4 regions of the Streptomyces sp. NPDC051662 genome follow, and region 2 is predicted to be linked to each of the others. Evidence: riboswitches for the same ligand, from Rfam matches in the RefSeq annotation. Region 2 holds a riboswitch; each other region holds the start of a gene.

Region 1 (4,838 bases), on a different contig from region 2:
GCGCCGCTCGCGCTCTCCTCCATGCGGGCGCGCACGATGGCGCGTGACTTCGCGGGCCGTACGTATGGCCCGTCGGCGGCCAGATCGGTGCGGGAGTACGAGGCGTTCGCGACGTCCCTGGCGTTTCTGCGCCACCGGGCGCACCGCGGCGCGGTCGGCCCGGACTTCATCGAGCGCGAGCAGGAGCTGCTGCACCATCTGTGGCAGCGCAGGGAGATAGCCGGGCCCGCGCTGACCTATGCGGCGCGGGCCACGGGCCGGGTACGGGTGCCGCCGCCGTACGTCGACTACGACGGCTACAACCCGTACCGCCAATGACAGGACTGTCCGACGGAGCTGTCCGACAGGACTGTCCGACGGAGCTTCGGGCGGACGCGTCAGGCGGACGCCGCCGTCAGCTTCGCCAGCTCCTCCGGCGTCAGCTCAAAGTCGACCGCCGCCAGCAGCGCGGGCAGTTGCTCGGTCGAACGCGCGGACGCGAGCGGCGCGACCACGGTCGGCTGCGCCGCCAGCCAGGCCAGCGCGACGGTCGCGATCTCGGCGTCCCGTGCCCCGGCGATCCGGTCCAGCGCGGTCAGGACCTCCGCGCCCCGCTCGGACTCCAGATATTCGGCCACCCTGCCGGCCCGAGGACTGTCGACCGTGGTCCCCTGACGGTACTTGCCGGTGAGAAAGCCCGAGGCCAGCGCGGCGTACGGCACGACCGACAGGCCGTGACGCAGCACGGTGTCCAGGAGCTCGCCCTCGTACGTGTCCCGGGAGACCAGGTTGTAGTGCGGCTGAAGCGCCACATAGCGGGCGAGCCCTTCGAGCTCCGAGAAGACGAGCGAGGCGGCCAACCGCTCCGCGCCGATGTTGGAGGCACCGAGCGCACGGACCTTGCCGGCCTTCACCAGCTGGTCGAGGGTGGTCATGATCTCCTCGACCGGCACCTCGGGATCGTCGAAGTGCGTGTAGTAGAGGTCGATGTAGTCCGTACGGAGCCGGCGCAGCGACTCCTCGACCCCGGCCTTGATGGTGGCCGCCTTGAGGCCCTGGTACCGCGGGTGCGCGCCGACCTTGGTCGCGATCAGTACGTCGGAGCGATTGCCGCGCGAGGCCAGCCAGTTGCCGATGACGGTCTCGGATTCACCGCCCTCGTTGCCGGGCGCCCACGACGAATACATGTCGGCGGTGTCGATGAAGTTCCCGCCCGCGGCGGTGTACGCGTCGAGGACGGCGAAGGAGGCTGTCTCGTCGGCGGTCCAGCCGAAGACATTGCCGCCGAGGGCGAGCGGGAAGACCCGCAGATTGGAGGAGCCCAGTGGGCGCAGAGCGGTCATAGGAGGATGCAATCCCCGGAAGGGGGCGCCCTATTCCGCTCCGCGCCCTCATGTGGGCCGTATGGGGGAATACCGAGGGGCAATGCCCTCGGGGAGGGGTTACGGGTTGAGGCCCTTGCCGCGCAGCCAGCTCATCGGGTCCAGGCCCGCGCCGCCCGCCGTGTGAACTTCGAGGTGCAGATGGGCGCCGGTCACATTGCCGGTCGCGCCGACCCTGCCGATGACCTCGCCGGTGGTGACCTTCTGCCCGGCGCTGACGGAGATCGAGGACTGGTGGGCGTACCAGATCTCCGTGCCGTCATCGAGCTCCAGGACCGTGCGGTACCCGTACGAGCCCGACCAGCCGGCCGACTTGATCGTGCCGCTGTGCACGGCCTTGAGCGGGGTGCCCGTCGGCGCGGCGAAGTCCAGGCCGGTGTGCTGCCCGGAGGACCACAGGGAGCCGGACTGCCCGAAGGTCGAGGTGATCGTGTACGAGGAGGTGGGGATCGCGTAGCTGGCGGCCAGCTTGGCCAGCCGCTCCTTCTCCGCCTTGGCCCTGGCCTCCGCCTCGGCCTTCTTCTTCGCCTCTTCGATCTTCTTCTCGGCGTCGGTCTGCTGCTTCTTGGCCTCGGCCGCGGCCTGCTCGGCCGCCGCCGACTCCGCGGCGGCCTTCCGCGCCGCGTCGGCCCCGGTCTGCTGCGCCTCGGCCTGCTGGAGGATACGGGCGCGCAGCGCCTCTCCGGCGTCGGTGGCGCCCTGTTCGGTCTCGGCGGCCGTGAGCCCGGCGGTGGTGAGCGGGGCGGCGAGCACCTGGGATTCGGAGTCGTCCGAGGCGAGCGAGCCCATTCCCGGCAGCGAAGCGGCGTCCGGGAGCTTGTCCGTGATCGCGTCGGGCAGGGATATGGAGACCGCGGGCTTGTCCTGCGCGGTGGCGATGCCGCCCGCGCCGACGGCGGCGATGACGCCGACGCCGAGGACCGTGGAGCTACGGGCCAGTCCGCGCTGCTTGGCGACGCGGTGCCGGCCGCGTACGGGCCGTATGGACTCCTCGGTGGGATTCCATTCCCCCCACGCCCTGTCCGGCTCGCTGCCGAGGGTGCGGGTTTCGAAGACGGCTTCGGGGGCAGGCTTGTTGGACGCCACTGAGGCGTGCTCCTTTCCTTCCTTCTCGCCTACCGGGTTAGCTGACGGGTTCGGAGCAGGAAGGTCTCCTACGGGCGCTCCTGCCGCACAGGGCAGCAAAAGACACCCGATTCACCCCAATTGGTGGTTCCCCGGTTCCCTCGCGGGATTCGGCGCGTGCGCACGGTGCCATCTCTGACGACGGCTGGGACGACCGCGCTGCGTTATCGAACGTTAATAGAGACCCGGCCCTTATTCCAAGCTGTTCCGGGTGATCGTTAACGACTTCGCATCGGACGTACCGGGATGTAAGGGAATCTAATCGGGCGAGTTGACGGCCTGTCAGGGGGGCCTACATTTCTGACGGTGTGTCAAATGTTATGCGGAGGGATACCCCTCGATTACATACAGTGGCAAGGGCTCCCCGCCGGGCGATCCGGAGGACGGCTTCGACGGCGGGCGCGGCCCTCTCATGGCACCAAGGGCATGGTCCTGCGCCGCTCCGGCTCGCCCTCCGAGGGCCGACTGACCGCCAGCAGCGCCATGTCGTCCTGGCTCCCGCCGCCCGTGTGCCGCCGTACGTCGTCGATGAGCGCCTGAAGTATCTCGTCGGGCCCCTGGAAGACCCGTCCGGCGAGCCGTTCGCGCGGGACGTAGAAGACCCCATGGGCATCGCGCGCCTCGGTGAGCCCGTCCGTGTAGAAGAGCAGCGTCGCGCCCTCCGGATACATGGCCTGCTCCGCCCGGTCCGGCCACGCGGCCAGTTCGCTCATCCCGAGCGGCAGCGCGTGATCGCTCGGGGCGAGCATCCGCACCTCACCGTCTCCGCACATCAGCAGCGGCTCGGGGTGGCCCCGGTTGAGCAGCCGCACCACACCCTCCTCGTGCGGGATCTCGGCGAGCACGGCCGTGGTGAACCCCTCGAAGACATCGAGCCCGTCCCGCCGCGTCCCCTCACGTCTGAGCGCGCGCTCCAGCCGCTGCGCGACCCCCTCCAGCGAACTCTCCTGCTCGGCGGCCTCCCGGAACGACCCGATGACCACCGCCACCGCTTCGACCGCGTCAAGACCCTTCCCCCGTACGTCCCCGACCACCAGGCGCACCCCGTACGGCGTGTCCTGTACGGCGAAGAGGTCCCCGCCGATGAACGCGCCCTCCTGCGCCGCCTCGTACCGCGCGGCGATCCGCAGCCCCCCGATCCGCTCGGCCGGTCTTGGCAGCACCGCGCGCTGGGCGGTCTCGGCGATGATGCGGGCGGAGGCCAGCCGCTCACCGCTGCGCCGTACGACACCGTTGATGTACAGCGCCAGCAGGGAGACGACCAGCACCGTCAGCACTTCGCTGACCGACTCCACCTGGAACTGGGTGTCCGCGTGGATATGCAGCACCACCTCGGCGACCAACGAGGTGACGGCGATGGTGAGCGTGCCGACCAACGGGTAGAACGGGGCGGCGATCAGCGGAGCGGCGGCGAAGAGGGGGGACGCGGTGACCCGCGTCGGGGTCACCAGGTCGAAGATCACCCCGGCGATGATCACCAGCACGGGCAGCGCCCGCGCCAGCCTGCGTCCGGTACCGCCACGTCCGCCCGGATACCGGCCGCCGCCGCGCACGTTGTCGCCGGCCGCCCAGAAGCCCCTTCCGTCAGTGGCCAGGAGACCGGCGCCCTCGGCCGCCCGCCGGCCTCTGCCGCCGATGCTCTTTCCGAGCTTCCTCAGTCTCCACACCAGTGGTCTCCTGCCCGGTCCGCCGACTGCTGCGGACGGTGCCGCGCTCCACCCAGGCTGGCCGCTGCCCTCCCGGGCGGCGAATCGCCGTCGGCCGAGTGGGCTACGGCGAGCCGGCCCGCCGACCCCGCCGGTGCTCGGGCGCACCGGGGCCGACGGAACGGATCAGTCGGTCAGGTGGCGCTCGGCGTACACCTTCATGGCGTCCCGCACGAGCACAGCCGTACCTTCACCGTACTGGTCGTAGACGGCGGTGAAGCGCGCGTCATCGACATACATCGCCGTCACGCCGATGACATACGACCTGGTGGGCTCGGCCGTGGCGGAGAGCCAGTCGCAGTGACGCCGGGCGACGTCCTGCGCCTCGCCGCTGTCCGGCGCGAGCCCCGCCGCGGCCAGGCGCCCCCAGTCCCTGGCGATGCCCTGGTGCTGGTCCTTGAAGCCCTGCCGCTCCTCCTCGCTCAGCGACCGCCACCAGCGGTCGCCCTTCTGGTAGGCGTCCCGGCCCCACCGCCGGGTCACCTCCTCCTCGTACCGCGTGTGATCGAAACCGTCGAATACGTCCTCGGCCATGAGTTCCTCCCCTGTCTCCGTCTTGTGGAGAGTGGTCCGCACCGAGACGATCAGCCGCCCGATGCGCTCGCGTTCCCGCTCCAGCAGCTTCAGATGGCCGCGCAGGGCGGCG
Region 2 (4,838 bases):
TACTCGACCCCGGGGACAGCGCGCACTTCGACTCGCTCACCCCGCACCGGATCGCGGCGGCCGGACCCGAGGGGACCGAGCTGCTCTTCGTCCATACTCTGCTGCAGAGCCCCGCCGCCGAGTTGTGCCTCGGTGCCGGGGCCCATCGCCGCTGACCTGCTGAGAGAGGTCTGCCACCATGCCCGAGTCAGAGAACCCCGTGCCCGGCCCGGCCGACGGACCGGAAGGCCGGCCCACACCCGCCGGGTCCGGTCATGTCATGAAGGAAGAGGGGAAGTTCCCGCGCGGGCTGGTCATCCGGCTCTTCGCCTATCTGATCGCCGGCCATCTCTTCGCGGCCTTCCTCTATCTGCTCTTCGAGATGGGTGCGCGGGGGTAGCGGCGTCCCCTTTGACGACAGGATCTAGTCGAGGAGGCGGGTGCGAAGCCGCTCGCGGGTCTCGGGGGTGAGCCCGAGACCCTCGGTCAGATAGCGGTCGGTGGTGCCCCAGGTCTTCTCGATGGTCTCGAAGGCCGCCGCGAGGTATTCGGCGCGAGCGTCGAAGAGCGGGCTGAGCAGCTCCATCACCTCCGAGGACATCCCGGTGGGGGAGTTGTCGCTGCGCTGGATCGGGTAGCGGCGGTGCGGGTCGTTCGACTTCAGATAGTCGGCCTGGATCGCCTCGGGCTCCACCCCGACCGCGAGCAGGGTCACCGCGATGGAGAGCCCCGCCCGGTCCTTGCCGGCCGCGCAGTGCATGAGTGCCGGAACGCTGTCCTCGGCGAGGGAGTGCAGGACGCGGCTGTGCTCGGCGGTGCGTTCCGTGATGATCATCCGGTACGAGTCGATCATCCGGGTCGCCGCTCTGTCGTCCGAGAGGAGCGAGCGCAGCTGGTCGAGATCGCCGTCCCGCACCATCCGCCAGAACTCGGCGCCGTCCGCCGGATCGGTGAGCGGCAGGTTCACATTGCGTACGCCGGGCAGTGCCACGTCCGCGCCGTCCAGCTTCAGATCGGCGGCGTTACGGAAGTCGAAGATCGTGTGCAGGCCGAGGGAGGAGAGGAAGGCGGCATCGGCCGGGGTGGCGTTGGCGAGATGTCCGCTGCGGAAGAGCCTGCCGTGGGTCACCCGCCGGCCGTCCGTGGTCGGCAGTCCGCCCACATCGCGGAAGTTGCGCACGCCGGACAACTCGGGCTCTGTCGACGGGACCTGCGGCAGCTGCTGCGTCACGGCGTGCTCCTCCGTGTCTGCCGTCGGCGCGGCTCGCCGACGATGTCGACTTCTGACCCTACGACATTTGTTCCTCAGGCAACCTGTGGCAATCGGCCCGGCCTCTGAGGGGTCAGAAGCGCATTATTCGGACACCTCGCGCGGATGAATCGCGGATGAATATCGCCCACATGTACATCTGTCCGGAATGGGTGATTCCGGATAACCTGCCCCGGTCGCGGGGGAGATGGGCTCCGGTCCGTGAGCAGGATCATATCCGTGACGTTGCGTGGCGGTATCGGGTGGGGGAATTGCTGCTCCGTAAGGTAATTGGAGACCGGAATCCACACAGGGTGACCGAATATCCCGAGCGATATCCGGAACGGGCGCCACCGCCCGAATACAGCATCTTGTTCCGGCCGTCCGGCTCGCTTACCTTCAGCCTCAATCCGAGCGGATCGCCGAATCCTGCCGCCGCTCGGAATTCGCATCCACCCATCAACGCGTGGCAGGAGCGGGGGAACCAGGTAGTACGCCGATCCGGAAGTTCGGACGGCTCGGGGTGAAGTCGCGCACCACGCGCGGCCGGGCAGCTCCAGCCCGAACCCGACAGCTCACCTCGCAGGCGCCGGAGAGGAATTCGCCATGCCCTCGAAGGGTAAGCACCGCCGTCCCAAGTCCAATTCGATCTCGCGCGGATTCATCGCCGCGGGCACGGGTGGCGCGGCAATCGCGCTTCCGCTCATCGGCGCCACCGGCGCGCACGCCGCGGAGAAGGCCGCCCCCGCCGTCGCTCCGCAGGCCGCCTCCGCCTCGGCGCAGAACGTCAAGAATCTGTCCGGCGCCCAGCAGCGGGCCGAGACGAAGCAGATCGCCACCCAGGCCGCCACCAAGGTCGCGAGGACCTACACCGTGGTCTCCGGCGACTATCTCTCCAAGATCGCCGTCGAGCACCATGTACGGGGCGGCTGGCATCGGCTGTATCAGGACAACCGCGAGGCCGTGGGCGACAACCCGTCGCTGATCCACCCCGGCCTGAAGCTGACCCTCGGCGCGCGGGCCGCGGCGAGCGCGCCGTCCGAGGCCCCGGCGGAGCCCTCCAGTTCCTCGGCCGACTCCGGCTCGTCGGCCGACGCCACCTCCTCGGACGACACCACCTCTTCGGACGACTCCACCTCTTCGGACGACTCCGCCAGTTCCTCGGCCGACTCCTCGTCGAGCGGTTCGACGCAGGAGCCCGCCGCCTCGACCCCCGAGGAGGCCCCCGCCGCCGACCCCGCGGAGCAGAGCAGCGGTTCCGGCTTCACCGCGCCGGTCGACGGCCCGACCTCCACGCCGTACCGCGCCTCCGGCTCCAGCTGGTCCAGCGGCTACCACACCGGTGTCGACTTCTCGGCCTCCTCGGGCACCCCCGTGAAGGCGGTCAGTGACGGCACGGTCGTGTCGGCCGGCTGGGGTGGCGCGTACGGCAACCAGGTCGTCATCCAGCACAGCGACGGCATGTACTCGCAGTACGGTCACCTGTCGTCCCTGGAGGTCTCCGCGGGCGAGAGCGTCAGCGCGGGTCAGCAGATCGGACTCTCCGGTTCCACCGGCAATTCCACCGGTCCGCACCTGCACTTCGAGATCCGTACCGGCCCCGATTACGGCTCGGACGTCGACCCGGTGGCCTACCTCCGGCAGAACGGCGTGAACGTCTGATTCATCGGATCACGACAGCCCATTCCGCCGCCCGGCACTTTCCGTGCCGGGCGGCGGCCGTTTCCTCCTATTCCCGCTTGGCCGAAACTTGACCGATGGCATATCTCACCCGGCGTCAACCCCTCCTTACGGTCGCGTAGGTCACATCTGCCGGTGGATGATGTGGTGCTGTGGCAGACGATTCGAGATCAAGAAGAAATGGCGTACTCGGGTCGTACGCGGCGATCGGCGACAGCTTCACCGAAGGGGTGGGCGACCCGGGCCCCGACGGGATGTATGTCGGCTGGGCGGACCGCCTCGCGGTTCTGCTCGCCGACCAACTGCCGGTCTCGGGTGCGACGGCGGACACTGTCCATGGCGATTTCCGGTACGCCAATCTCGCCGTACGCGGCCGGCTCCTCGATCAGATCGTCGACGAACAGATACCACGCGCGAAGGAACTCGCCCCGGATCTGGTGACGTTCTGCGCCGGCGGCAATGACATCATCCGGCCCGGCACCGACCCCGACGATGTCGCCGAACGTTTCGAGCGGGCCGTCGCCGATCTCTCCGGTGCCGTCGGCGCGGTCATGGTGACCACCGGCTTCGACACCCGGGGCGTACCCGTCCTGCGCCATCTGCGCGGCAAGATCGCCACCTACACCGCCCATGTGCGGGCCATCGCGGACCGCTACGACTGTCCGGTGCTCGACCTCTGGTCGCTCAAGTCCGTACAGGACAGGCGGGCCTGGGACGGCGACCGGCTGCATCTGTCACCCGAGGGACACACCCGCGTCGCGCTGCGCGCCGCGCAGGTGCTCGGACTCGATGTGCCCGCCGACCCCGACCAGCCATGGCCGCCACAGCCGCCGCGCGGGACGCTTGAGGTACGGCGCGACGACATCCACTGGGCGCGCGAGTATCTGGTGCCGTGGATCGGGCGACGGCTGCGCGGCGAGTCCTCCGGCGATCATGTCGAAGCGAAGCGGCCGGACCTCTTGCCCCTCAAGTACTGACACCGGGGGCGGATCCGGCCGGTCGTATCCCCGCCGGGACCCGTTCCAGTACCCCTCCGGCGAAGACGTCGTACAACGGCAGTGTCTCCAGATGCACATAGCCGATATGGCAGTCGCACACCGCCAGCGGGCACGCCCGCGGAGCCAGCGCCCGCCGGTAGGACCCGTCGTAGAGACGGCCCAGCTCGGCGCGGACGAAGTGGCAGCGCCGCACCGTACCCTCGCCGTCCACCGAGATCACCGACTCGCCCGTCCGGCAGGGCAGACCGGCCGAGCGGTGCGGGTCCCGGCTGTAGGGGAAGAGCGGATCGAGGGCCGTCCAGCGGTCGGCCTCCTCGTCCGTATAGCTGTGCCCCTCGGCCGCGTTGATCCACAGATACACCTGCTCGGGCAGGTCCGCGCGCAGCCTGCGGGCGTGCTCCAGATGGTCCGGCAGGCCGACGACCCCCACACTGAACCGGATCGACCGGTCCGCCAGCTCATGGGTCTTGGCGAGGAAGCGGTCGTACGGCGTCTGGCCCGGGTGGTACGTACACCACAGGGCGACCTTCGCGGGATCGGCGTCCGCCAGCCAGTCGGTGCGGCAGCTGAGATTCGTCTGGATGGCGACCCGGCCGATGTGCGGCAGCAGCGACAGCTCGGTGAGGGCGCGCCGGTACCAGGAACGCACCAGCCCCTCGCCCCAGGGAGTGAACAGCACCGACAGCCTGTCCTCCCGCTGCTCCGACGCCCAGGCGGTGAAGCGCTCCAGGGCGGCCCGGTCGGCGCGCAGTTGGTCGCGGCTGTCGCGCCGCTTGGCGAACGGGCAGTAGGGACAGTCGTAGTCGCAGGAGGCGAGCGGGCCGCGGTAGAGGATGGTCAGGTCCACGGGAGGTCTCACTTCCTTTCGTACGCGGCCATCGAGGCCCGGACAGCGGGGGAGAAGAGCGCGGGACCCAGCGCGTCCGAGTACG
Region 3 (4,838 bases), on a different contig from region 2:
CGCGGTTCTTCGAGGGCATGGACCTCGCCGAGCCGGGACTGGTCACGGCCCCGCACTGGTACCGGGACACAGACGCGCCGACGGAGGAGGAGAGCGGCGGCTACGACAGCGGGATCTACGCCGCGGTCGGCCGCGTGCGCTGACCTTTCCGTCGCTCCGTCGCTCTGTCGAGACCGGCTCGTTTTGCCTGGGGGTGCGTGGTCCGGGGAGACTGCGGGATGCCGCAGATCCCCCCACAAGCCCCGAAGGCAGCCTGACCGCTCATGCACGACCAGAACCCGCCCGACATCTCACCCCGGACAGCGCCCGATCGGACAAACGCCGACATAGGCAGAGATAACGGGACAGATGCCTACACGGCCACAGCTCACATACCGCTCGCCGGTGGGCTCAAGCAGCGCCATCTGACCATGCTCGGGCTCGGCGGGGTCATCGGCGCCGGGCTCTTCGTCGGATCGGGGGCCGGCATCGCGATGGCCGGGCCCGGGATCGTCGTCTCGTATCTGATCGCGGGCGCGCTCGCGATGTGCGTGATGCGGATGCTGGGCGAGATGTCGGCCGCGATGCCGGCGTCGGGTTCGTTCTCCGTGTACGCCGAGCGGGCGCTCGGCCGGTGGGCGGGGTTCAGCGCGGGCTGGCTGTACTGGTTCCTGCTGGTCGTCGTCCTCGCGGTGGAGGCGACGGGCGCGGCGCGGATCGCGAACGGCTGGCTCCCGTCGGTGCCGCAGTGGGCGTGGGTGCTGCTCTTCATGGTGTTCTTCACCGGTACGAACCTCGCCGCCGTGAAGAACTTCGGCGAGTTCGAGTTCTGGTTCGCGGCCCTGAAGGTGTTCGCGATCGTCACGTTCCTGGCCCTCGGGCTGCTGGCCGTCTTCGGTCTGCTGCCCGACACCGATCCCGTCGGCCTCACCCATCTCGCGGGACAGGACGGCTTCCTGCCGAACGGCTGGCAGGGCGTCATCTCCGGGGTGCTCGCCGTCGTCTTCGCCTTCGGCGGTCTGGAGGTCGTCACGATCGCGGCGGCCGAGTCCGACGACCCGGTGCGCTCGGTGTCCCGGGCGGTACGCAGCGCGGTCTTCCGGATCCTGTTCTTCTACGTCGGATCGATGCTGGTCATCGTGACGGTACTGCCCTGGACGGCACAGCAGGCGGGGCTGAGCCCCTATGTCACCGTCCTCGACGCGATCGGCGTGCCGTCCGCCGGGCAGATCATGAACATCGTGGTGTTCGTGGCCCTGCTGTCGGCGCTCAACGCCAACCTCTACGGATCATCCCGGATGGTCTTCTCGCTGGCCGAGCGGGGCGAGGCGCCGAGGTCCCTGCTGAAGGTGAGCGACGGTGGTGTGCCCCGGCGGGCGGTCCTCGCGTCCGTGGCGTTCGGCTTCGTCTCGGTGCTGCTCAATCTGAAATGGCCCGACTCGGTCTTCCTGTACATGCTCAACGCGGTCGGCGCGGTGCTCCTCTTCGTCTGGGCCCTGATCGCCGTGTCGCAGTTGCGGCTGCGCGGGCGTATCGAGAGGGAGGCACCGGAGCGACTGGTGCTGAGGATGTGGCTCTTCCCGGGGCTGACCTGGGCCACACTCGCCGCGATGGCGGTCGTCTTCGGTCTGATGCTGACGAATGAAGAGGCGCGCCCGCAGTTGCTCTGGTCCCTGGGGGCGACGGCGCTCGTCCTGGCGGCGGCGGGGGTACGGGAGCTGCGCGCCCGGCGCGCCTGACCTCGGGGTACGCGGGAGCCGGGGGGGGGAGAAGAAGCCCGGAACGCGGCAGGGCCGGACCGGCCCCGAGGGCGGTCCGGCCTGCCGTGAGCGGTGTGAGGGCCTGTCAGTAGGGGCCGTTCACGTTGTCGATCGAACCGTACCGGTCGGCCGCGTAGTTGGACGCGGCGGTGATGTTGGCGACCGGGTCGTAGCTGTCCGTCGACGTACCGGGCACGTGGTAGGCCTCGAACGTGGGGTCGATGACCTGGAGGAGCCCCTTGGACGGGGTGCCGGCGGCGGCGTTGGAGTCCCAGTTGTTGATGGCCCACGGGTTGCCCGAGGACTCGCGCATGATGTTGCGGAGGATGCCGTCGTACGAGCCGGGGATGCCCTGCGCCGCCATGACGTCCAGCGACTCCCGGATCCAGCCGTCGAGGTTGTCGGCGTAGGTCGTCGTGGCGGTCGCGGTGGCCGCGGCGCCCGTATCGGCCGAGGCGCTCGCGTCGGCGCTCTCCTCGGCGGCCGGCGCGGCAGCCTCGTCGGCGGCGGTGGTGTCAGTGGTGGAGTCGGCTGTGGAGTCGGCCGGGGCCTCCGACGCGGACTCCGTTCCCAGCGTCAGTGTGAGACCGGGGTGGATCAAGCACGGGTCGCCGCCGATGACATCGCGGTTGTCCTCGTAGAGCTGCTGCCATCCGCCGCTCAGCGAGTACTCGTCCGCGATCTTGGAGAGCGAGTCGCCCCAGACGACGGAGTAGGTCGTCGGGGTGTCCGTCTGGACGACGGCGGCCGGAGTCAGGGTCACCTCGGCGGTGGCGGCGGTGTGCGCCGGGGCAGCCTCGGCGGTGGTGGCGGCCAGCAAGGGGAAGGCGAGTACGGCACCGCCCGTGCCCGCGGTGACGAGACCTCTGGCAACGGGGCTGTTCTTGGGACGACGGTGCTTAGCCTTTGAGGCCATGACGAATTCCTCTCCTGCGCCTGCGAGGTGAGCTGTCGGGTTCGGGCTGGAGATGCCCGGCCGCATGGTGAATGCGGCTTGACCCCAAGCCGGTCCGGAGTACGGATCGGCGACTTACCTGGGTCCCCCGCTCCTGCCGGGCGTGGGTGGGTGTGTGTTTCCGGACGGCGGCAGGATTCGGCGTTCCATCCGGAGTGACGAGAACGTAAGCGAGGACGCCCGGGCGAAACAAGCCCTGAATTCACAACGGAATCCAATTCATGAATCCGGCCAGAAATGATCTCGTTATCGGCCCGATACCGGGGAACTCAACTCGCCTTCCCCGTACGCGAAATGGACGAGGGGGCGGGCCGACAGCCGGGTACTTACGTGACACACATCACGCGCATGACGGAAATGTCCAGGTCACAACCGTGCACAGAGAGCGGAAAGCCGTGCGAACGATACAGAAATGGACTTCAGGGAGAACGGAGATAAATCGCCCATAAAGGCGCGGTGCGCGGTATCGGATCCGACCTGTCGACCGACCCCCACAAGGGCCCTGGCGGGCCGCTTCTCGCGGCCATTGATCCACCCGTCGTACCACTCGGCGCCATTACTGGCGGAGCCGCGAGCGCGTTTCTGACTCACTCTCACATACGAACCCGACCACGGGTCATGTGGCAGTTCTGTGGCGGCCTTTCACCGAAGAGCTGATCGAATGCGACGACTGCCCTTTCAGTAAAAGGAAGTTCGCGGCGGAAACGTGAGACGGGTGGTGGCGCTGCCGGAGTTGCCCTCCGGCAGCGCCACCACCCGTCGGTGACCCGGCGCCTGATCGCCCGCTTCACGGGCGGCGGCGCGAAGCTCAGTCCGTCTCCGCGATCTCCTCCCGCCCCGCCGCGGTGAACCCGAGGAGTGCGCGGCTGCGGGTGGTGTCGAACAGCGACGCGTGACCGTCCAGCGCGCCCCGGATCTCGCTGGTGGGGTGGTACGCCGCCAGCAGTTCCCGGGTGGGCTCCAGGGCGGCGCTGTCGGGCGCGGCCACATTGACGACATGGTGGCCGGTGAGGTCCGCCGTCAGGGCGGCCCGTACGGCTCGGGCGGCGTCCGGGGTGTGCAGCCACCCCCACAGTTCCCGGCGGTTGGACGCGGGGTCGCCGTGCACCTCGGCCAGCCGCTCCCGCAGCCGGGCGCCCGCGCCGACGAACGGGAACCGCAGCATGACGGTGACCGTGCCGTGGCGCCGGGTCGTGAACTCCGCGGCCTTCTCCGACATGACCTTGGACAGGCCATAGGAGTCGACGGTGAGATCGGGGTGGTCCTCGTCGACGGGGACATATACCGGGTGCAGATCCCGGTCGGCCCACGCGATGCCGACGGCCGACGCGCTGGAGGCGCCGACGACGCGCGGCACACCGAGGCGGCCGGCCTCCTGGAACACCAGATAGGCGGCGAGGACGTTGACGCGCAGGGTCTCGTCCTCCGACACGATGCCGGGCGCCGGGTACGCCGCGAGATGGACGACCCCGGCGAACACACCGTCCTCCCCCGCCGCCTCCCGGGTCGCGGCGAAGCACTCCGTAACCGTCCTCGCCTCGCTCAGATCGCCGGTGACGAACCGGACGCAGCCGTCCTCGCCGTCGCCCCGCTCCAGGTCGGCGCCCACGACGCGGAAGCCCGCGCCGATGAGATCCGCCACGACGGCCCGGCCGATCCCGCCGGCCGCCCCGGTCACCAGTACCGTCCGGGGGCTGTTCCGTACCGTCCGCCCGCTCATCCCTTGACCGCTCCCATCAATCCGTTGACGAAATAGCGCTGGGCGCACAGGAACAGGACGATCACCGGGACCACCATGATCAGAGCCGCCGCCATCAGCGAGTTGTACTGCACGACACTCTGCGACTGCATCGCCTGGAGCGCGATCGGCAGTGTGTACGTGTGCGGGTCGTTCAGCGAGATCCGGGTGAGCTGGTACTCGTTCCAGGTCGGAATGGCCGTGAGCAGCGCGATGGTGATGACCGCGGGCCGGGCCAGCGGCAGATAGATCCGGCTGAAGATCCGCAGCTCACCCGCACCGTCCATGCGCGCCGCCTCGCGCAGCTCCCCCGGCACCGAGCTGAAGGCGTTGGTCAGCATCAGGATCGCCAGTGGGGCGCTGCCGTTGACGAACGGCAGGATCAGGCCCCAGTGGGTGCCGAGGA
Region 4 (4,838 bases), on a different contig from region 2:
CACTCGCCCGTGCACAGGACCACGCTGCCCAGTGGCGTCGAGGCATGGCTCGTGACGCGGTACGTGGACGCCAGGCAGGCACTCGCCGACGCTCGGCTCTCCAAGAACCCCGCGCATCACGCCGAGCCCGCGCACGCCAAGGGGAAGACGGGCATACCCGGCGAGCGCAAGGCGGAGCTGATGACACATCTGCTCAATATCGATCCGCCCGACCACACCCGGCTGCGCCGGCTCGTGTCCAAGGCGTTCACGCCCCGCCGCGTGGCCGAATTCGCGCCGCAAGTGCAGGAGTTGACCGACCGGCTCATCGACGGCTTCGCCGCGAAGGGTGAGGCGGACCTGATCCATGACTTCGCGTTCCCGCTCCCCATCTACGCGATCTGCGATCTGCTCGGGGTGCCGCGCGAGGACCAGGACGACTTCCGCGACTGGGCGGGCATGATGCTGCGACATTCGAAACCGGGGCACGCGGGCGGCCCGCGGGGCGGAGTCGGGCGCGCCGTCAAGAAGATACGGGGCTATCTCGCCGACCTCATCCACCGCAAGAGGGCCGACCCCGGCGACGATCTGATCTCCGGACTCATCCGGGCCGGCGACCACGGGGAACATCTCACCGAGAACGAGGCCGCGGCGATGGCCTTCATCATCCTGTTCGCCGGTTTCGAGACGACCGTGAACCTCATCGGCAACGGCATGTTCGCGCTGCTGCGCCACCCCGAGCAGCGTGCGCTGCTCCAGCGCTCGCTCGGAGCGGGGGAGACCGGCCTGCTCGCGACGGGGGTCGAGGAACTGCTCCGGTACGACGGTCCCGTGGAGCTGGCCACCTGGCGGTACGCGACCGAGCCACTGACGCTCGGCGGACAGCGGATCGCGGCGGGTGATCCGGTCCTGGTCGTCCTCGCCGCCGCCGACCGTGACCCCGAGCGCTTCACGGATCCGGACACGCTCGACCTCTCCCGGCGTGACAATCAGCACCTCGGATACGGACACGGCATCCACTACTGCCTCGGCGCACCGCTCGCCCGGGTGGAGGGGCAGACCGCGCTCGGCACCCTGCTGACCCGGCTGCCCGACGTGCGGCTTGCGGGAGATCCTGCCGATTTGCGCTGGCGCGGAGGGCTCATCATGCGTGGATTGCGCACGCTTCCGGTGCAGTTCACGCCATTGTCCGACTGAAGCTTTTCTGACGGTCCGTCAAGACTGTGACTTTGACGTGATCTCCGCTGCATCGACTTGTGACAGGAGTTCGAGTACCGCTACGTTCTCGAAAACTCAGCCGCCACACGCACCAGTCGAAACATCAGTCACACGGAAGGCAATCACATGCGCTCCGGGAACGGCCGACACCGTCGACCTCGCCAGGCCCCCGCTCTGATCGTCGCGGCAGGGGTGACCGGCTCGGCGATCGCCATTCCGCTGCTCGGTGCCACCGGTGCCAGTGCGGCGGACGCCTCCACCTGGGACCGTGTCGCCGATTGCGAGAGCGGCGGCATGTGGAGCGCGGACCTCCGCAACGGCTACTACGGCGGACTCCAGATCTCCCAGGAGACCTGGGACGACTTCGGCGGCGCGGAGTACGCGGCCAGCGCCGACCTCGCGAGCCGCTCGCAGCAGATCGCGATAGCCGAGAAGATCCTCGACGCGCAGGGGCCGCGGGCATGGGCCAGTTGCGCCGCGGTCGCCGGGCTGACGGCGGGCAGCGCCGCGCCGGGCGTGGATCCCGGTACGGCGCCGGAGGCCGCGCCGGAGACGACTCCCGGGGCGCAACCTGAGACGAAGCCCGGGACGGCTCCTGAGACGGCTCCTGAATCGTCAGGGAAGACCGGGGGCGCCTCTCCCTCGGACGCCTCCTCGGCCACACCGGACACCCCCGCCTCCGGCGGTACGGGGGAGCCCGCTCCCGCCGAGTCCTCCGGCTCCGCCGGGTCCGGTGAGGGCGCCGCCAAGGGCAAGCACCGCGGCGATGCCGCCCCGGATGACTCCGTACCGGGCAATTCGGGCGAAGGGCGTGAATCCGGCCGTCATGCCTCGCGCGGTGACGGATCGACACGTAACGCCGACGGTACGGCGGATGGCGCGACGGACGGTGCGACCGGCGGTGCGGCCGACGGCGCGACGGGCGAAACGGAAGGCGCGGACGCGGCGGATGGTGAGTACACGGTCCGGGCGGGCGACTGCCTTTGGCTCATCGCCGACGAGCGCGAGGTGCCCGGCGGATGGTCCGCGATCTATGAGGCGAACAAGGAGACTGTCGGCGCCGACCCCGATCTGATCCTGCCTGGCCAGACCCTTGATCTCGGCGTGAAGTAGCGGCAGTTAGAGACCCTATGTCCACTTCTGCGAAAGTGAGACAAGGGTCTCTTCGCCGCAACTGGGGCCTTTTGCTCGGGCGGTTGGGTCGTTTCGTCTCTCACCTGCGTAAATGGGTTCATCCAAGGGGGAGGTAAGGGCGATTTTTCCTTGATGTTCTCCTTTGAACAATGGGCGGACCTGTGATTACGGTCTGAACCGCTCGCACCGCGGGCCCCGTCGACCGTCACGCCGAATCCTGCCGTCGGTCGGGGGGAGTAACCGACGCGTCAAGCGCCGTAGGCAGGAGCGGGGGACCCAAGGTTCGTGCCGGGCTCCGGCCGTCGAGAGACGGCCGAGGACCGGCTTGGGGTGAAGTCGTGTGCGACAGAGCACACGGCCGGGCAACTCACTTGGCCCGAACCCGACAGCTGACCTCGTAGGCGTCGGTGAGGGAGATGTTCCATGCTGCTGCGTTCCAGCAAGGGCAAGCACCGCCGCCCGTCGAAGGCCGTCCGCTATGCCACGCTCGCCGGGGTCACCGGTGCCGCCGTCGCCGCCCCGCTGATCGGTGCGACCTCGGCCTCCGCCGCGACCGCCGCCGAGTGGGACAAGGTCGCGCAGTGCGAGTCCGGAGGCAACTGGTCGATCAACACGGCCAACGGCTTCTACGGCGGCCTTCAGTTCACGCCGTCCACCTGGGCCGCCTACGGCGGTACCGCGTACGCCGCCCGCGCCGACCAGGCCAGCAAGTCCCAGCAGATAGCCGTCGCCGAGAAGGTCCTCGCCGGCCAGGGCAAGGGCGCGTGGCCGAACTGCGGCGTGGGCCTGTCCAGGGCCGCGTACGACGGTGGCTCCGCCACTCAGAGCACCCAGCCCGCCCAGCCCGCCCAGAAGCAGTCGCAGCCGACCCAGCGGCAGGCCCCCAAGCAGCAGCAGGCGCAGCCGAAGCAGCAGGAGACCGCGCGCGGCGCGGCCCAGCCGGCCTCGCGCGGCGAGAGCCGTCCCGCCACGATCAAGAAGGGTGACGGCGAGTACAAGGTCAAGTCCGGCGACTCCCTCTCCAAGATTGCCAAGGCCGAGGACGTCGAGGGCGGCTGGCAGAAGCTGTTCGACCTGAACAAGGACATCGTCAGCGACGCCGACGTGATCTACCCGGGCCAGCAGCTCCACCTGAGCTGAGGGCCTCTGCGGGCCACGGCTCCCCTCTGAGCCCCTGAGCCCCTGAGCTGACCCACCCGGCCTCGTCCGGGCCGCACCGGAGACCGTCCCCACCCGAGACCGCCCCGGCCGGGCGCGTATTCCCCCGTACGCGCCGGGCCGGGGTTCCGGCTGTGGCCCGCCTTCCGGCGGCCATGGCCCCGGCGTGGGGGAATCGGGCCTCATTTCGTCTTAGGTGGCGGGCACCGGCCGACCGATCACCCCGCGCCGGATAGTCTCGTGTCGCAAGGCCAATGAGACCCTGCACTCCAAGCGTCACATCCCAGAAGGAGATGCTCGTGCCGTCCATCGACGTCGTCGTAGCCCGGGAAATCCTCGACTCCCGAGGCAACCCCACGGTCGAGGTCGAGGTCGGCCTCGACGACGGCAGCACGGGTCGTGCTGCTGTCCCCTCCGGTGCCTCCACCGGTGCGTTCGAGGCCCTTGAGCTCCGCGACGGTGACCAGAACCGCTACCAGGGCAAGGGTGTCGAGAAGGCCGTCCTCGCCGTCATCGAGCAGATCGGCCCGGAGCTGGTCGGGTACGACGCCACCGAGCAGCGCCTGATCGACCAGGCGATGTTCGACCTGGACGCCACCCCGGACAAGTCGTCGCTCGGCGCCAACGCCATCCTCGGCGTCTCCCTCGCCGTCGCGCACGCCGCCTCCGAGGCCTCGGACCTCCCGCTCTTCCGCTACCTCGGCGGCCCGAACGCGCACCTGCTGCCCGTTCCGATGATGAACATCCTGAACGGCGGCTCGCACGCCGACTCCAACGTGGACATCCAGGAGTTCATGATCGCCCCGATCGGCGCGGAGTCCTTCTCCGAGGCCCTGCGCTGGGGCGCCGAGGTCTACCACACCCTCAAGAAGGTCCTGAAGCAGAAGGGCCTGTCCACCGGTCTCGGCGACGAGGGCGGCTTCGCGCCGAACCTGGAGTCCAACCGCGCCGCGCTCGACCTCATCCTCGAAGCGATCAAGGAGGCCGGTTACGTCCCCGGCCGCGACATCGCGCTCGCGCTCGACGTCGCCGCGTCCGAGTTCTACAAGGACGGCTCGTACGAGTTCGAGGGCAAGTCGCGCTCGGCCGCCGAGATGACCGAGTACTACGAGGAGCTCGTCGCCTCGTACCCGCTCGTCTCCATCGAGGACCCGCTCTTCGAGGACGACTGGGCCGGCTGGAAGGTCCTCACGGACAAGCTCGGCACCAAGGTCCAGATCGTCGGCGACGACCTGTTCGTCACCAACCCCGAGCGCCTCGCCCGCGGCATCGAGGAGGGCTCGGCCAACGCTCTGCTCGTCAAGGTCAACCAGATCGGTTCGCTGACCGAGACCCTGGACGCCGTCGAG

The links. Region 2 has a riboswitch for cyclic di-AMP ahead of AB0M67_RS29245 (LysM peptidoglycan-binding domain-containing M23 family metallopeptidase). Riboswitches for the same ligand answer to the same signal wherever they lie in the genome.
Region 1: linked by a shared signal. The riboswitch ahead of AB0M67_RS09885 (M23 family metallopeptidase) and the one ahead of AB0M67_RS29245 (LysM peptidoglycan-binding domain-containing M23 family metallopeptidase) in region 2 are both predicted to bind cyclic di-AMP.
Region 3: linked by a shared signal. The riboswitch ahead of AB0M67_RS34920 (transglycosylase SLT domain-containing protein) and the one ahead of AB0M67_RS29245 (LysM peptidoglycan-binding domain-containing M23 family metallopeptidase) in region 2 are both predicted to bind cyclic di-AMP.
Region 4: linked by a shared signal. The riboswitch ahead of AB0M67_RS25055 (transglycosylase family protein) and the one ahead of AB0M67_RS29245 (LysM peptidoglycan-binding domain-containing M23 family metallopeptidase) in region 2 are both predicted to bind cyclic di-AMP.

What each region holds. Positions count from the first base shown of each region.
Region 1 covers NZ_JBFAZD010000004.1:469,869-474,706, reverse strand. The annotation lists gene AB0M67_RS09895 (PrsW family intramembrane metalloprotease) at 1-318, shown strand, start outside; gene AB0M67_RS09890 (aldo/keto reductase) at 378-1,322, opposite strand; gene AB0M67_RS09885 (M23 family metallopeptidase) at 1,422-2,447, opposite strand; cyclic di-AMP (ydaO/yuaA leader) riboswitch at 2,459-2,612, opposite strand; gene AB0M67_RS09880 (PP2C family protein-serine/threonine phosphatase) at 2,897-4,039, opposite strand; gene AB0M67_RS09875 (MerR family transcriptional regulator) at 4,319-4,838, opposite strand, start outside.
Region 2 covers NZ_JBFAZD010000020.1:131,487-136,324, reverse strand. The annotation lists gene AB0M67_RS29260 (XRE family transcriptional regulator) at 1-155, shown strand, start outside; gene AB0M67_RS29255 (DUF6126 family protein) at 179-379, shown strand; gene AB0M67_RS29250 (tyrosine-protein phosphatase) at 404-1,210, opposite strand; cyclic di-AMP (ydaO/yuaA leader) riboswitch at 1,639-1,830, shown strand; gene AB0M67_RS29245 (LysM peptidoglycan-binding domain-containing M23 family metallopeptidase) at 1,835-2,890, shown strand; gene AB0M67_RS29240 (SGNH/GDSL hydrolase family protein) at 3,061-3,885, shown strand; gene AB0M67_RS29235 (STM4011 family radical SAM protein) at 3,875-4,753, opposite strand; gene AB0M67_RS29230 (STM4012 family radical SAM protein) at 4,762-4,838, opposite strand, start outside.
Region 3 covers NZ_JBFAZD010000031.1:60,690-65,527, reverse strand. The annotation lists gene AB0M67_RS34930 (SAM-dependent methyltransferase) at 1-143, shown strand, start outside; gene AB0M67_RS34925 (amino acid permease) at 411-1,718, shown strand; gene AB0M67_RS34920 (transglycosylase SLT domain-containing protein) at 1,825-2,655, opposite strand; cyclic di-AMP (ydaO/yuaA leader) riboswitch at 2,660-2,814, opposite strand; gene AB0M67_RS34915 (NAD(P)-dependent oxidoreductase) at 3,503-4,414, opposite strand; gene AB0M67_RS34910 (carbohydrate ABC transporter permease) at 4,411-4,838, opposite strand, start outside.
Region 4 covers NZ_JBFAZD010000015.1:198,132-202,969, forward strand. The annotation lists gene AB0M67_RS25045 (cytochrome P450) at 1-1,176, shown strand, start outside; gene AB0M67_RS25050 (transglycosylase family protein) at 1,324-2,310, shown strand; cyclic di-AMP (ydaO/yuaA leader) riboswitch at 2,575-2,750, shown strand; gene AB0M67_RS25055 (transglycosylase family protein) at 2,755-3,471, shown strand; gene eno (phosphopyruvate hydratase) at 3,783-4,838, shown strand, end outside.